DNA from 3 places in the Kosakonia calanthes genome. Region 3 is predicted to be linked to each of the others. Evidence: predicted binding sites of a transcription regulator. Region 3 holds the regulator's gene; each other region holds the start of a gene.
The links. The regulator LexA, encoded in region 3, represses DNA repair genes until DNA is damaged. The targets are predictions, from matches to a motif close to TNCTGTATGTACATACAGNA.
Positions count from the first base shown of each region.

Region 1 (3,283 bases), 2.2 Mb from region 3:
TATGGCGACCATGGTAAACCATCGCAGCGATTGTGCCGAAGAAAAACCGCGGGCTCTTTCGTGGAACCTCGCAAAAACAGGCTGTTAAAAGCGATGCGTGTCACATTTTTTTGCAATTTAACCAGGTATCGACACAGGAAGTTCCGTAAAAAGAACGACGATTTTGGATGCTATTGAGGATATTTCATTGAAACGCCGTTTGTTTGCTGCTCCTTTGCTGGCGGTTTGCGTGAATCACGCGCTGGCCGACGACTTACCTTTTGCCCCACAACCTCCGGCAGTCCAGGCCGGCTCCTGGGTTTTAATGGACTACACCACCGGGCAAATCTTAACTGCGGGTAATGAGCATCAGCAGCGTAATCCGGCGAGTCTGACCAAACTGATGACCGGTTATGTCGTCGATCGCGCCATCGACAGCCACCGAATCAGCGCCGATGACGTGGTCACGGTCGGGAAAGATGCCTGGGCGAAGGGGAATCCGGTGTTTGACGGATCGTCGCTGATGTTCCTGAAACCGGGCGATCGCCTGACGGTGCGCGATTTGAGCCGTGGCTTGATTGTCGATTCCGGCAACGATGCCTGCGTAGCGCTGGCGGATCATGTCGCGGGCGGGCAGCCGCAATTTGTGGCGATGATGAATGATTACGTGCAGCAGTTGAACCTGCGCGACAGCCACTTCGAAACAGTGCACGGGCTGGATGCGCCAGGACAACACAGTTCGGCCTATGATTTGGCGGTGCTGTCGCGCGCCATCATTCACGGTGAGCCGGATTTCTACCATATGTACAGCGAAAAAAGCCTGACGTGGAACGGCATCACGCAGCAAAACCGCAACGGCTTGCTGTGGGATAAAAAGCTGAATGTCGACGGGCTGAAAACCGGCCATACCTCCGGCGCGGGCTTCAACCTGATTGCGTCCAGTGTCGACGGGCAGCGCCGTCTGATTGCGGTGATCATGGGCGCGGATAGCCCGAAAGGCCGCGAAGAGCAGGCGCGTAAACTGCTGCACTGGGGACAGCAAAACTTCGATACCGTGCAGATTCTGCGTAACGGCAAAAAAGTGGGCAGCGAGCGCGTCTGGTACGGCGATAAAGAGAAAGTGGATGTCGGTACCGATCAGGATTACTGGATGGTGATGCCGAAAGCGGAAATGCAAAATATCAAAGCCAAATATGTACTGGATAAAAAAGAGCTGGACGCGCCGCTGGCGGCGCATCAGCGGGTGGGTGAAATCGAGCTTTACGATCGCGACAAAGTGATTGCCCACTGGCCACTGGTGACACTGGAAAGCGTTGGCAAAGGCGGGTGGTTCTCACGTTTGAGCGACTATATCCACCACAAAGCCTGATACTCCAATGAGCAGACTGGCGAGCCTGCGAGTCTGCTCGCATAATTGACGGGTGCGGCAAGTCTGATGGCCGCCGGGCAGTTATACTGTATGCACAAACAGTAACGGAAAGGAGGTCAGCATGGGCTATAACGTCAAGCAACTTGCAAAACGCCGTATCGCCGGGTTTCATCTGGTCGGGCCGTGGGATGTGAAAGTCAAACAGGGCTTCGAACAGTTGTCGATGTGGGTACAAAGTAACCAAATCCAGCCGCTGGAGTGGGTGTGTGTCTACTACGATAACCCTGACGACGTGCCGCCGGAAAAACTGCGTTGCGATGTGGCGATTACCGTCGATAGCGCGTTTCAGATCCCCGCCAATAGCGAAGGGGTGCTCACTACCGAAATACCGGGTGGTCAGTACGCGGTGGCGATGGCGCGGGTTTACAACGAGGAGTTTGAAGCCTGCTGGGATCTCTTTTTCGACGAGTTGCTAAGCGATCAATCCTCGCAAATCGCCGCTGGCCCCTGTTTTGAGGTTTACCACAATGACGGGCAAAGCGACGGCTACTGGGAAATCGAAATGCATATTCCCGTCGAGCCGAAAGTGCTTTAAGGGCTGAACCGGTAAAAAGAGGCCGCAGAAACGGTCTGTTGGCCTCTTTTTTTGTCCTGGACACGGGGTTGTGCCAGAAAATATCGCTACAATTGCGCCTTTCGTTTTTAACCTGGAGAGCAGGTGTGCGTCGCGACAAGTCACTCAGTCCTTTCGAAATTCGTCTTTACCGGCATTACCGCATTGTGCATGGCGTGCGCATTGCACTGGCGTTTGTGCTGACCTTTTTGCTTATTCGCCTGCTGGATGTGCCAGAAGGAACCTGGCCGTTGATCACGCTGGTGGTGTTGATGGGGCCTATCTCTTTTTGGGGAAACGTTGTACCACGTGCCTTTGAGCGCATTGGCGGCACGATTTTCGGGGCCGCGTTGGGGCTGGTGGCGCTACGAATCGAACTGATTTCATTGCCTGTTATGCTGTTGTGGTGTGCGGCGGCCATGTTTATGTGTGGCTGGCTGGCATTGGGTAAAAAGCCGTATCAGGCGCTGATTATCGGTGTGACGCTCTGCGTGGTGGTTGGCGCGCCCACCGGTGATATGCACACCGCGCTGTGGCGAAGCGGCGATGTGATCATCGGTTCACTGCTGGCGATGCTGTTCACCGGCATCTGGCCGCAACGCGCGTTTCTGCACTGGCGTATTCAAATGGCTAATTACGTCACCGCTTTCAATCGCGTTTACCAGGCGGGGTTCTCGCGCAATCTGGTGGAGCGGCCGCATTTGGAAAAGCATCTGCAAAAAATGCTCACTGATGTGGTGAAGATGCGTCCGCTCATTACACCCGTCTGCAAAGAGACGCATGTTCAGCGCGCGATTTTTGAGGCCATCCAGACCGTGAGCCGCAATATGGTGTGCATGTTGGAACTGCAAATCAACGCGCACTGGAGCTCACGCGCCAGCCATTTTGTGATGATCAACGCCAATACGTTGCGGGAGACGCAGCAGATGACCCAGCAAACGTTATTGACCATCGCCCATGCGCTGTACGAAGGTAACCCGCAGCCGATACTGGCGAACACGGAAAAGCTGAACGACATCATGGCGGAACTGCGCCAGTTGATTAGCGAGCACAAAGGGGATCCACTGACGGAAACGCCGATCCACGGTTATGTCTGGTTAAGTATGGAGCTGGCGCGCCAGCTTGAGTTGCTGTCGCATTTGATCTGCCGGGCGCTGCGCAAATAAACAACGGATAACCGCATGCTACTGTCGGGTTGTTTCGATTCAGCCGCGTTTGCGGTTATGATAGCCAGCAGGAAAACTTATTGTCATATGCAATTGCTTTGGGTAGGTTTGCCACTCAGGTAGTTGCGTTAACGAATCCGTATCTCAAATAATCAG
Region 1 covers NZ_CP151800.1:1,808,776-1,812,058, forward strand. The annotation lists gene dacD (serine-type D-Ala-D-Ala carboxypeptidase DacD) at 188-1,348, shown strand; gene sbmC (DNA gyrase inhibitor SbmC) at 1,470-1,943, shown strand; gene AAEY27_RS08415 (FUSC family protein) at 2,069-3,127, shown strand.
Region 1: sbmC (DNA gyrase inhibitor SbmC) is a predicted target of LexA. The motif match lies at 1,433-1,452, and genes of this name have one in related genera.

Region 2 (3,283 bases), 1.4 Mb from region 3:
AACTGCGGAAATAATCACTGCCCATTTCTTCATCGTTCTGAACCCTCGTGGCTTTTCGTCTCACACAAGTTTAGTAATAACCTGCTGTTTAGCGATGGAAAACCGGGAATATCCGAAAAAAATTATCTTAGGGCAGATAAAGTATAAAACGCTTCCTCAGACGAGGAAGCGCACTATTTACAGAGGATTCTTCTTATTACGCATCAGGTTCAGGGACTCTACAGCGATGGAGAAGAACATCGCGAAGTAGATATAGCCTTTCGGCACATGAATGGAGACGCTTTCCAGAATCAGCGTGAAGCCGACGAGAATCAAAAACGACAGCGCCAGCATCTTAACAGAAGGGTGACGATCAACAAATTCGCCAATCGGGCGCGCTGCGAACATCATCACACCAACGGCTATCACGACCGCCGCCATCATAATGAACAGGTGATCGGACAGACCCACGGCGGTGATCACCGAATCGAGGCTGAAAATAATATCCAGCAGCATGATCTGTACTATCGCACCCAGGAAGGAGTGAACATTGGTTTTCAGCCCTTCTTCTTCGCCTTCGATCGATTCATGGATCTCTTTGCTCGCCTTCCAGATCAAGAACAGGCCACCTAAGAAAAGAATCATATCGCGGGCAGACACGCTGTGGTCAAACACGCTAAACAGTGGGTGCGTTAGCCTTGTGACCCAGGCGATAGACGCCAACAGCAGCAAACGCATAATCATTGCCCCTGCCAGCCCAAGCCGACGGGCGTGGTTACGTTGAGCGGTGGGGAGTTTCGCAACAACCAGAGAGAGGAAAATAATGTTGTCGATCCCAAGAACGATCTCCAGCAGCGTCAATGTACCGAGCGCGAGCCAGGCGTTGGGATCGGTTATCCATGCAAATAACATCTATAAAGTCCTGCCAAAAAAAGAAGCGCTAATTATAAGCACCGATGAAGCTCAGGCAAAAATTTAATAAGACGACAAAAAGAAATGGCGAGCCAGCAGGGCGCTGGTGAAATTCTTTTTCAGGTAAAAACCGCGCGGCAGAGTCAGGATTGGTTCGCCATGTTCGCCGATGGCCTCGGTCAGCGCTTTACTGTTCGCCGCCTTCGGGCGCAGTTGCAGCACTTCGCCGTGGCGCGCGGTAATGCGGGTCACCTGGCCCAGCACGATCAAGTCCATCAACTCTTCCCAATCCAGACGCAACTGCTGCTCTTCTTCTTCATTTGGGCTCCAGAGCAGCGGCGATCCGACACGGCGCTCGGCGACGGGAATGTCGCGTGAACCTTCAATGGGAACCCATAAGACGCGCTTCAGTTTATGGCGCACGTGGCTGGTTTCCCACACCACGCCGGTGTTACCGGTCAATGGCGCGACGCAAACAAAGGTGGTTTCCAGCGGGCGGCCCAGGTTATCCACCGGGATGGTTTTCAACTCGACGCCCAACGCGGCGAAATCCTGCTCAGGTTTGCTACCCGCGCTGGCGCCCAACCACAGCTCCAGCAAGACGCCCGTCCAGCCTTTATCCCGTTTCAAATCACGCGGGACGGGCATGCCCGCAAGCGCCGCCAGTTCGCCAAGCGTATAGCCTGCCAGACGCTTGGCCTGGGCCAGCAATTGGGCTTCTGTTTCGGGTGGAGACGTGAAAGGAGACAACGCGAGCATGCTAAAAACCTTTTGGTTAAAAAACGAACGGTAGTTTTCCACTGCCTTCGGGGAGTTTACCTTTTTCTGCGAACAATGAGCAATTTGATGATTTGTAAGGTAATTTATTTTATTGCGCACATTGTTGCGCAACAGCGTGGCGGGTTTTCCAAATCTGGTCACTGACAATAAACAGGATCTTACACCCTGTTATCCACAGAAAAGTGGGATAACTGGCAAAAGGGGGTACTACTGTTTCGATCTACAGCCTTGACGTGCGAGGAAAATCGAATTTTTGCACAAAAGGTGCCTAACTTATTGGCATAAACTGTGGATAAAATCGGCTCTGTTCGATCTTTCATCAATGCCAGGATCCTTAAAGTGATGATCGTCACATTGTGAGATGTAATAAGGGTAAATAATGGCTTAACTCGATGAATTATTGAGGATAGTTTTTTATGTCTTAAATTGAGTTATTCGGACTACTCTGGGTTTTCCCTGGGTAATTCCATACTTCTTCACAACTCTATCCACAGAAAAGGTGAATAAAACCGATCGACGGATGGCGTTGCTGTTTATAACTCTCACAATAACTGTGAGTTATTCAATTGTTATCCGTTCGCATCCCTGTCATAGAGTGGTTTACCGTTTTCCGGGAGTGTGAAACAATCGCTTCATTCAGGTTTATTTTGAGGTAGTCCGGTGATTGATGACGATGGCTACCGCCCAAATGTGGGAATCGTAATCTGTAATCGACAGGGTCAGGTCATGTGGGCCAAACGCTTTGGACAACACTCATGGCAGTTCCCCCAGGGGGGAATCAACCCTGGTGAGTCCCCGGAGCAGGCCATGTACCGGGAACTGTTCGAGGAAGTGGGCTTAAGTCGTAAAGATGTTCGTATCCTTGCTTCTACCCGTAACTGGTTGCGTTACAAGTTACCGAAACGTTTGGTGCGTTGGGACACAAAGCCGGTTTGTATCGGCCAGAAACAAAAATGGTTTCTTTTGCAGTTGGTCAGTAACGATAGTGATATCAACATGCAAACCAGCAGTACACCCGAGTTCGATGGCTGGCGTTGGGTGAGCTACTGGTACCCTGTTCGCCAGGTTGTGTCGTTTAAACGCGATGTCTACCGGCGGGTGATGAAAGAGTTTGCAGCCGCAGTCTTGTTGCTTCAGGAAACGCCTCCTAAGCCGCAAAACGCGCCTGCCTGGCGACGTAAACGAGGTTAAGCCACCCACATTATGCTCACCCGACTGCGAGAAATAGTTGAGAAAGTCGCCAGCGCGCCACGTCTTAACGAAGCGCTGGAGATACTGGTTACCGACGTTTGTCTGGCGATGGAAACCGAAGTGTGTTCGGTGTATCTCGCAGATCACGACCGGCGTTGTTTTTATCTGATGGCGACTCGCGGTTTGAAGAAGCCGCGTGGTCGCACCGTTACGCTCGCATTCGATCAGGGGATCGTCGGTCTGGTAGGCAGGCTGGCGGAACCCATCAACCTTGCCGATGCGCAAAAGCACCCCAGTTTTAAATACATTCCCTCAGTAAAAGAGGAGCGTTTTCGTGCGTTTCTCGGTGTGCCGATTATTCAGCGCCGCCAGTTACTCGGTGTGTTGGTGGTGCAGCAGCGTGAACTTCGCCAGTACGATG
Region 2 covers NZ_CP151800.1:983,960-987,242, forward strand. The annotation lists gene ygdR (lipoprotein YgdR) at 1-33, opposite strand, end outside; gene AAEY27_RS04625 (TerC family protein) at 178-891, opposite strand; gene mutH (DNA mismatch repair endonuclease MutH) at 955-1,650, opposite strand; gene rppH (RNA pyrophosphohydrolase) at 2,332-2,862, shown strand; gene ptsP (phosphoenolpyruvate--protein phosphotransferase) at 2,875-3,283, shown strand, end outside.
Region 2: mutH (DNA mismatch repair endonuclease MutH) is a predicted target of LexA. The motif match lies at 1,880-1,899, and genes of this name have one in related genera.

Region 3 (3,283 bases):
GGCTGCGGTGGCAGGGCACATAGACAATTTCGTGGCCATCGTGCGCTAGCTGACGCACGCGCTCGGCGTTATGCACGTTGATGCCCTGATAGAGACGGTTCCAGGTGAAGCCAAGGATACGGTCGGTCAGGCGAATCATCTCGTAGGAGAAGTTGGCGGCAACCTCTTCCATCAAGGCGATGGCGTTTTGCTGCGCTTTATCATGAGAGATTTTTTTGCTGCGCGCTTCATCTTCGACCGCGCGGGCAATCGCTTTGGACGAAAGCAGTTTATTGAACAGATCCTGGCGTGCCGGCAGGCGAGGGCCAACCGCAGCCAGGCGTTGACGGGCGAAGTGCATACGCGCCACGCGCGCCAGTTTCTGCGCGATGATTTTATCCGTGCCGTGTTCGGTCGCCATACGGCGCAGCGAAACCGGCGGAGAGAAACGCACAAAGCTGTCGCGGCCAAGCCAGGAGACAGCAAAGAATTTTTGGATGCCATTCAGCATGCGTAACGGCGGGTTGATTTCGCCTTTTTCACGCCCTGGCGAGCGGCCAAACATCACCGACACCGGCACCATTTGCACATCCAAATCAGGATGGCTGCGGTGCAAATCCAGGTAGTCGTGAAACAGTTTGATCGACTCTTCTTTCGGCGTGTAATAGGTGAATACACGCGGGCCGCCGTGGATAAACACGAAACGTGGTAACAGCGCGCCGTCGATTTCCAGCGGTTCCAGGGGATCGGGCAATTCATGTGCCAGACACTGAGCGCGCAAAGTCATCAAGTCAGCCTTAGAGTTATAAGGCAACACGTACATGATGGGACGTGATGTATCGAGACCCAGTTCCTGTGCAGGTTCTGCAGGAATCGATTTACTTTTTACCAGCACGCTTAATGGTAAATTCAGTAATTTGTAGTAAATTCGTGGCCAGCCGGACATAAAGGATGTAAAGCCTCTGGTTAATAGTGCCATTGCGCCGCAAGAATATCAGAAAGCGCGCATAATTTCTGTTGTACTGCTACGCGCTTGCGTAGACATTGACGCTTAATTTTTAAAAAGGTTCTTTTAATGGCCAATAATAGCACCGGACTCACCCGGATCATTAAAGCCGCGGGATATTCCTGGAAAGGTATACGTGCCGCCTGGATCAATGAAGCCGCATTTCGACAGGAGGCGGTGGCGGTCATTCTGGCTATTATTATTGCCGCCTTTTTGGATATCGACGCGATAACCCGTGTCCTGTTAATTGGCTCCGTTACGCTGGTGATGATTGTCGAAATCCTCAATAGCGCCATCGAAGCGGTGGTCGACCGTATAGGTTCTGAATTCCATGAGCTTTCCGGCCGGGCAAAAGATATGGGGTCGGCGGCGGTGCTGATGTCGATTCTACTGGCGCTGTTTACCTGGATCTCGCTGCTTTGGTCGCATTTTCGATAGGGGTTCCATAATTCGATAACGCCCTGGTTTTTTACTTAATTTTGGTTTCAAAATCGCCGTTAACTGTATATACTCACAGCATAACTGTATATACACCCAGGGGGCGGGATGAAAGCATTAACGGCCAGGCAGCAAGAGGTGTTCGATCTTATTCGCGATCGTATCACCCAAACCGGTATGCCACCGACGCGTGCGGAAATCGCACAGCAATTGGGGTTCCGTTCCCCAAATGCAGCCGAAGAACACCTTAAAGCGCTGGCACGCAAAGGGGTGATCGAAATCGTATCTGGCGCATCACGTGGTCTTCGCCTGCTGGTGGAAGAAGAAAATGATGCCGGGCTGCCGCTGATTGGTCGCGTCGCTGCGGGTGAACCGCTGCTGGCGCAACAGCATATCGAAGGCCACTATCAGGTCGATCCCAGCCTTTTTAAACCGCATGCGGATTTCCTGCTGCGCGTTAGCGGTATGTCGATGAAAGATATCGGTATTATGGACGGCGATCTGCTGGCGGTGCATAAAACGCAGGATGTACGTAACGGCCAGGTGGTTGTGGCGCGTATCGAAGACGAAGTAACCGTTAAGCGCCTGAAAAAGCAGGGCAACACCGTTGAACTGTTACCGGAAAACACCGACTTTTCCCCAATTGTTGTCGACCTGCGCGATCAAAACTTCACCATTGAAGGGCTGGCGGTTGGCGTCATCCGCAACGGTGAATGGCTGTAACGCCCACTTTCTCTGCTGCGGTGCAGTATTTCGCGCCGCAGCGTCATTCTATTCTCATCCATTAACGCTCATGCTATGCCGCTGCTGACCGCATCCGACAAAGCTCTGTGGCGGCTCGCGCTGCCCATGATCTTCTCTAACATCACTGTCCCACTGTTGGGGCTGGTGGATACCGCTGTTATTGGGCATCTCGATAGTCCCGTTTATCTCGGCGGCGTGGCGATTGGCGCAACGGCAACCAGCTTCTTATTTATGCTGCTGCTGTTTCTGCGCATGAGCACGACCGGTCTTACCGCTCAGGCTTTCGGCGCGAAAAACGCCTTCGCGCTAGCGCGCGCACTTGTGCAGCCTCTTTTACTGGCACTTGGCGCGGGTGTTCTGATTGTTTTGCTACGCACACCCCTTATCGATCTTGCTTTGCATATCACCGGCGGAAGCGAGGCTGTGTTATTTCAGGCGCGGCGTTTTCTTGAAATTCGCTGGCTCAGTGCGCCCGCGTCGCTGGGGAATCTGGTGCTGCTCGGCTGGCTACTTGGTGTGCAGTATGCCCGCGCACCGGTGATCCTGCTGGTGGTGGGCAACGTCTTCAATATCGTGCTCGATTTATGGCTGGTTATGGGTCTGCATATGAATGTGCAGGGCGCGGCGCTCGCCACGGTGATTGCCGAATATGTGACGTTTGCTATCGGGTTGCTGATGGTCTGGCAGGTGTTGCAGCGGCGGGGCATCGCGTTGTCGATGCTAAAAAATGCCTGGCGCGGTGGTGTCCGGCGTTTGCTGGCGCTGAACCGCGACATCATGTTGCGCTCGCTGTTGCTGCAACTCTGCTTCGGTTCGATAACAGTGTTGGGTGCGCGTCTTGGCAGTGAGACGGTCGCCGCCAATGCGGTGCTGATGATGTTTCTGACCTTCACCGCCTATGCGCTGGACGGCTTTGCTTACGCGGTTGAAGCGCATTCCGGGCAGGCTTACGGTGCGCGCGATGGCAGCCAGTTGCTGCATATCTGGCGAGCCGCATGCCGTCAGGCCGGGCTTGTCGCCGTGGCTTTCGCCGCCGTTTATGCGCTGGCGGGCAAGCCGATCATTGCGCTATTAACCTCTTTGCCAGAGCTGCAACAGCTCGCCGGGCATTACCTG
Region 3 covers NZ_CP151800.1:4,412,329-4,415,611, reverse strand. The annotation lists gene plsB (glycerol-3-phosphate 1-O-acyltransferase PlsB) at 1-925, opposite strand, end outside; gene AAEY27_RS20640 (diacylglycerol kinase) at 1,055-1,423, shown strand; gene lexA (transcriptional repressor LexA) at 1,532-2,146, shown strand; gene dinF (MATE family efflux transporter DinF) at 2,222-3,283, shown strand, end outside.